3 regions of the Cobetia sp. L2A1 genome follow, and region 2 is predicted to be linked to each of the others. Evidence: predicted binding sites of a transcription regulator. Region 2 holds the regulator's gene; each other region holds the start of a gene.

Region 1 (2,275 bases), 1.9 Mb from region 2:
ATTCCGCCCCTGCTGGTAGCGATGAACCGTCTGCGTCTCGATCGCCGTGCCATTGCCTGTGCATTGACCTTCGGCCTGACGGCTCCTTACATGCTGTTGCCGGTCGGTTTCGGTTCGATCTTCCTCAACGACATTCTGCTGGCCAACATCAATGAGGCGGGCCAGGCGATGGGCCTTGAAGTGACACGTGGCATGGTCCCCATGGCGATGGCGATTCCCGTCGGCGGCATGTTCCTCGGTCTGTTGACTGCCGTCTTCGTCTCTTACCGCAAGCCGCGTGACTATGCGACCCGCGAGATCAAATCCACCAACGTGCCGGGCTACACCCCAGACCATACCCCAACGCGTAGTGGCCTGATCATGGGCGTCGTGGCCATCATCGCCGCGCTGGTCATTCAGCTCTATTCTGGCTCCATGATCCTGGGAGGCCTGGTAGGCTTCGCCATCCTGTCACTGGGCGGCCTGTTCAAGTGGAAGGAGGCGGATGACCTCTTCACTTCCGGCATGCGCATGATGGCGCTGATCGGCTTCATCATGATCTCCGCTGCTGGTTTCGCCTCGGTCATGAAGGCCACTGGTGATATCCAGACACTGGTAGATGCATCTTTCCATATCATTGGTGATAACAAGCCACTGGCTGCACTGGTGATGCTGATGGTCGGCCTGTTCATCACGCTGGGCATCGGTTCCAGCTTCTCGACCATTCCTATCATCGCCGCCATCTATGTACCGCTTGCACTGCAGTTCGGCTTCTCACCGCTGGCAACCGTCGCATTGATCGGCACGGCTGCCGCGCTGGGTGATGCCGGCTCACCGGCCTCTGACTCAACCATCGGGCCAACATCCGGTTTGAATGTCGATCAGCAGCATGACCACATCTGGGATAGCGTGGTGCCGACCTTCATCCACTACAACATCCCGCTTATTGTCTTTGGCTGGATCGCCGCGATGACGCTGTAATACGCCATACGGCTCCATGAGTCGCCACACGACTGACACGACAACGCCCGCCAAGGAGGAGTTACCTCCTTGGCGGGCGTTGTCGTTGTCTTGGTGATTGAATCATGTGGCAACAAGACAGCAATACCTCAGAACACGGCGTCACCACTAGACAGTTACTGGACAAGCATCCAGTCTTTCAGCATGATGCGCCAATGCGCAAGATTCTCCATGCCGACTGCGATTGCTTCTATGCCGCCGTCGAAATACTTCGCCACCCCGAGTGGCGCGACGTGCCGATCGCCATCGGTGGCCGTACGGAGCAACGTGGCGTCATCGCTACCTGCAACTACCCTGCTCGCGCCTTCGGTGTCCATTCGGCCATGTCGACGGCACGTGCCCTGCGCCTGTGCCCACAACTGATACTGGTGCCGCCGGATTTTGAGCGCTATCGCGCCATTTCCGAACAGATTCAAGCCCTGTTTCTCGAGTTGACACCCGTGATAGAGCCTCTATCACTGGATGAGGCCTATCTGGATGTCAGTGCCGTGACGGCCTTTCAAGGCAGCGCCACCTGGATGGCGCGCTGGTTGAAGGAAGAAGCTCTCAGACGCACCGGCATCACCCTCTCCATTGGCGTGGCCGCCAACAAGTTTCTAGCCAAGATCGCAAGCGACTGGGAGAAACCCGATGGCCTGACCGTCATCACCCCGCAGACCAGCGATGCCTTCATTCGACAGCTACCGGTCGGCAAGCTGCACGGTGTCGGCCCGGCAACGCTCGCCCGCCTGACACGCCTGAACATAGAGACCTGCGAAGACATGCGCAGTGTGCCACTGACCACGCTGATCGAGCACTTCGGCAAGTTCGGTACCCGCCTGCACGAGCTGTCACGGGGTGTTGACGACCGTCCCGTAAGGGTTGAGCGAGAGCGAAAATCCATCAGCGTAGAGAACACCTACGATCATGACCTGCCAGATCTTGCCGCATGTCTTACGCGACTGCCTGAGCTGATGGAGCGCCTGACCCGCCGTCATGTCCGCAATGACACGCCGGTGTTGGCCAAGCAGTTCGTCAAGGTGCGTTTCAATGACTTCACCAGCACGACACTGGAAAGCGTATTGCCGACCTCCCGCACTTCTCTGCCGGAGGTCGAGAGCTTCGCGACGCTGCTTGAGCAAGCCTGGCGACGTGGTCAACGGCCCGTCAGGCTGCTGGGCGTAGGCGTGCGCCTCAAGGCGATCGAAGAGACTCAGCAGCTGGGGCTTTTTCCGTAATTCATCGCTGAGCGGATGTCTCCTCCGCCGCATCATCTCCCCAGCTGCCCCACAAGGCC
Region 2 (2,275 bases):
TGATATTGACCGCCTGCAAGGTGAGGCAGGCGCTGCTCGCCGAGAAGAAAGTCGTATTCGTGGCGATGGCTTGATTATCGCGGCTGCGGCCAATGCGTCATTGGTTGAGCGTCTCACTGAAGCGCTGGTGGCATTCAAGGCCATATTGCCAGGATTGCGCGAGTCGAGCGTTGAGTGGTAGTGATGCCGATAATGAATGTTGCTGGCAGCACATGGCTCGGTAGTACATGACCCGGCAGTCAATGGCTCGGCCGTGAACGCCTTGGTATCCGCGGCAAGCGTGTCTGTCGCGTGGCATTCAGATGACGCTTCGGTGCTGTGGGTGCTAGACTGCTTTCATTGTGGCAAGCCCCGCATCCTCATCAGTACGACCATGGCTCTGGCCATGGTCGTACTCTTTTCTACGCTGCGTGAGGCCTGCCCACCGTCAAGCTGACGATCACAACCACGCCGGCATCTTATGTGATGCTGCGCAGGAGGAATGACGTGTCCGATCCCGCCGTACTTGAAATTGTGCAAATGGAAGATGGTGAAGTGATTCTGCGCGCAGCCGAAAGTGAAGGCGAGCCGTTGCTCAGCATTCGCATCTCGGATGAGGCCGCTGATCTACTGCGTGACAACCGCTTTGAAGTCGCTCGTGAGATGATTGACCATGCCATCACGCGTACGCGCCTGTGGGATGGTGAGGAAGATGAGAATGAGCAGTCAGAAGGCCTGGTGCACTAACGTACCTCGCGCTCATCTGGATCATCGTTGATTACCTCACAAGCGCAGACACAAAAAACCCGCCACCTGGCGGGTTTTTTGTGTCTGAAAGCAAGTAAATGCATCGAGAGGCGTGTCAGTGCAGGCCGCCATCGCGGATGACACCGACACCAAGGCCTTCGATTTCCAGGCTTTCGCTGCGCAGGTCGACCTTGATGGGGGCGAAGTCAGCATTTTCGGCCTCGAGCCACACATAGTGGCCTTCGCGACGGAAGCGTTTGACGGTCACTTCATCGCCGAGGCGCGCGACGACGATCTGGCCATCGCGCACATTGGTGGTGCGATGCACTGCCAGTAAGTCGCCCTCCAGAATGCCGACATCCTTCATGGAGACACCGCGTACACGCAGCAGATAATCGGCGGCCGGTGAGAAGTAGTCACTGGGTAGCGGGCAATGGCGGTCGATATGCTCACTGGCGAGTATCGGACTGCCTGCCGCAACCTCACCAATGACAGGCAAGCCCGGGTTGCCATATTCTCCAGCGTCGGCCATTGATGGCACGCGAATGCCGCGTGAGGTGCCTGGCACCATCTCGATGGCACCTTTGCGCTTCAAGGCACGTAGATGCTCCTCGGCAGCATTGGGGGAGCGAAAGCCCAGCGCTTGGGCGATTTCGGCACGCGTCGGCGGATAGCCGGAGGATTTGATGGTCTTGATGATGAAATCAAAGACGTCCTGTTGGCGCGGAGTAAGCGGCTGGGTCATGGGCATTGCCTTTGGCCTGGGCGGCATCTTGAGCTGACGGCACGGGGTGTGCATCCATACAACTGTCATTGTATCCAGTCATGGCGGTCATGCAAGGTGTCTTGCGGGGTGTTCAGTGCTTTCGGAGATTATTCATGGCAGTGGAGATGTGCTTTTAACACCTGTTTTCAAGCCCCTTTCGCCATGTCTGATGTGCTGTGTCAGTAAGCGTGACATTCCTGCAAGGCCCTTGAGTGGTGAGGTTTTAGCCTCTCGGACTGAATATCAGCGAGTACTGAATCATTGGCTGTTTGAAACACGAAGAATTGTCAGTGGTAGCATGGCAAGCTAGAATCGTTGTGTTTCAAACGAATGTTCGTTAGTGGCGAGTGCAGCGATATTTTTCCTGCTCCTTGCCATCCCCTTGCGAATCGGTCGTTTGCAGCATGTCATGAGAGAGTCGGCACGAAAGGACATCAGTGTCTGCGTGGCTTACGGCTCCAGTATTTCATCACGATCACCTGATAAGGCTTCCGTCCATGGCCCAGACCGACACTGTCACCCGTATTCTCAATACTGCAGAGGTATTGTTTGCCGAGCGCGGGTTTGCTGAAACCTCTCTGCGCAACATCACCAGCAAGGCCAAGGTCAATCTGGCGGCGGTCAACTATCACTTCGGTTCCAAGAAGTCGCTGATTCAGGCGGTCTTTGCGCGCTATCTTGATCCCTTCAGCGAACGTTTCCATGCTGCTCTTGATAGTGTCGAGCAGGAGTATGCTGGTCGCCAGATTCCACTTGAGGTGTTGCTGGAAGTCATGGCGAACA
Region 3 (2,275 bases), 240 kb from region 2:
GGATGGATATCGGTCGGCATGCCGCGGCCATCATCTGCCACTTCGATACCACCGTCTTCCAGCAGGCGCACGCGCACTTCTTTCGCGTGCCCGGCTAGCGCCTCATCGACGGAGTTATCGATGACTTCCTGAACCAGATGGTTGGGCCGAGACGTATCGGTATACATACCGGGCCGCTTGCGGACCGGTTCGAGGCCGGAGAGGACCTCGATGGAACTGGCGCTGTACTGACTCATCGCAGCCTTATGTCCTTGGTGTTGACGTCCGGCAGGCCCATCGCCGATGGCGACGCTGAGCCTGCCCGATTTTCCAGAAAAGAGTGAGCCCGATGTCGATGACATCAGCGGCTTCATGAACGTGGCGAACCTTGGGCAGTGGGCACTACCTGGCAGCCTGGCTTCACGAACCGGAACGAAGAGCCCTCTTTCGCTAGCAAGGCTCGACGTGAAATGAAGTGGCCAACGCCGGTGCCAATCGATGGCCGGCGTGGGCCATGATCGCCGGCAGATATTCCGCCAGACGTTCAAAGCCGTGATCACCGCCCGGCGTGACGATCAGTCGGCAATCCTGATACAGGCTCGCCGCATCATTGACGTCCAATGTCTCATCAGCCGTGGCAAGCAGCACGAGGGTACGCTGCGGGGTCGCCGGGGCGGATTCAAACCCGGCAAGATCAGGCGCGAAATCCTCGGTCACGATGAATGTCTCGCCGGTATACGGATTGGCATGCGTCGAGCCCAGCCATTCACTGACTAGCCGCACCGGCCGCACAGCAGGGTTGATCAACACGGTGCGTGGCCCTTGGCGCAGCACACTGTGCATGGGGCCATCAGGCCCTTCCAATCGCGCCGCTTCACGTCCCGCAAGCCAGGTGGTCAGAAAGCCCCCCATGGAGCTGCCGATCACGATGATGGCGTCGTCGCAGGCGGGGTCAGCTGGGTCCAGCGAGAGTCGAGTGCACAGTGTCTGATAAGCCTCATCCACCACGGCTTTCCATAGCATGGGCTGAGGGGGGATATCCGGTGCGACAAAGGGCAACCCAAATTCCTGCGCAGCACGTTTCATCAACTGTGACTTGGGCGAACAACTGGCGGAATTGAAACCGTGCAGATAGAGCACACCTTTGACTGCCATCGGCTCAAGATCGGCAGATGCTTGCAACGGGGATCGTGAACTGGCCATCAGCACTCCCGGCAGGCGCGGGCGCAAGAAGCCTCTCCAGGGAGATCACTCTTGGCCCGCGCCATGCTGTCTAGTGTAAACGATTGATTCGCTTATAGGATAGCGAGAATACTGTATAAATCAACAGATACCGAGACTCCTCACTACGGCACGCCTCAACCGCGTGGATCCTGCCCTTGTGCCTTCCATACCGCTTCAATCAATGCCCGACTGGAGGCATCGAGGCTATCGAAGCCGTCACCACTGGTCATGGTAGTTTCGGTCGCGGTGGCAATCTGCTTGCCCAATTCCACGCCCCACTGATCAAAGGGATTGATATCCCAGATAGTGGCCTGTACGAAGACCTTCTGCTCGTAGAGGGCGATCAGCGCGCCTAGTGTCTCTGGCGTCAATGTCTCCAGCAGCAGCGTGGTCGACGGCTGGTTGCCGCGATAGCGTTTGTGATTCGGCTGCTCTTCGTCACCCGGGACGGCATCATCCCCCAGCATCAGTACACGGGACTGCGCAAAGCAGTTGGCCAGCGTCAGACGATGCTGCGCTTTCAAGTGCATGCGCGTCTCGGCATCTTCGATATGATCATAACGACACATCGGCGCAATGAAATCACACTCTACCGCCTGTGTACCTTGATGCAGCAACTGGTAGAAGGCGTGCTGAGCATTCGGCCCCAACTGCCCCCACAGCACCGGACAGGTCGAGTAATCGATCATCTCGCCGTCATTGGTGACCGACTTGCCGTTGGATTCCATTTCCAGCTGTTCGAGGTAGCTGGCGAAGTATTCCAGGCGACCGTCGTAAGGCAGAATGGAATGGGCGCGAATATCCAGGAAGTTATTGTTCCAGATACCGGCCAGCGCCAGCAGTACCGGCAGATTGTCTTCCAGCGGCGCGGTGCGGAAGTGCTCATCCAGCTCGTGAGCACCCGCCAGCAGGCGGCGGAAGTTGTCCATGCCCACGTTCAGCGCAATCGGCAGACCGATAGTGCCCCACAGTGAATAACGCCCGCCCACCCAATCCCAGAACAGCAACTGGTGCTCCGGAGCGATGCCCCACTCACTCATCTTCTCCGGCTTGGCCGAAGCGCCGATGAAGT

What was found. Region 2 encodes LexA, which represses DNA repair genes until DNA is damaged. Its sites were predicted from a motif close to TACTGTNTANNTANACAGTA; they were not measured.
Region 1: the regulator LexA is predicted to act here: its motif matches at 1,117-1,136, upstream of dinB (DNA polymerase IV).
Region 3: the regulator LexA is predicted to act here: its motif matches at 1,292-1,311, upstream of GQR90_RS05210 (YqiA/YcfP family alpha/beta fold hydrolase).

The regions. Positions count from the first base shown of each region.
Region 1 covers NZ_CP047025.1:2,817,368-2,819,642, forward strand. The annotation lists gene GQR90_RS11985 (Na+/H+ antiporter family protein) at 1-960, shown strand, start outside; gene dinB (DNA polymerase IV) at 1,155-2,216, shown strand; gene GQR90_RS11995 (HlyD family secretion protein) at 2,218-2,275, opposite strand, start outside.
Region 2 covers NZ_CP047025.1:965,692-967,966, forward strand. The annotation lists gene GQR90_RS04180 (DUF6586 family protein) at 1-181, shown strand, start outside; gene GQR90_RS04185 (hypothetical protein) at 487-726, shown strand; gene lexA (transcriptional repressor LexA) at 842-1,471, opposite strand; gene GQR90_RS04195 (TetR/AcrR family transcriptional regulator) at 1,990-2,275, shown strand, end outside.
Region 3 covers NZ_CP047025.1:1,205,634-1,207,908, reverse strand. The annotation lists gene parE (DNA topoisomerase IV subunit B) at 1-236, opposite strand, end outside; gene GQR90_RS05210 (YqiA/YcfP family alpha/beta fold hydrolase) at 430-1,182, opposite strand; gene pgi (glucose-6-phosphate isomerase) at 1,338-2,275, opposite strand, start outside.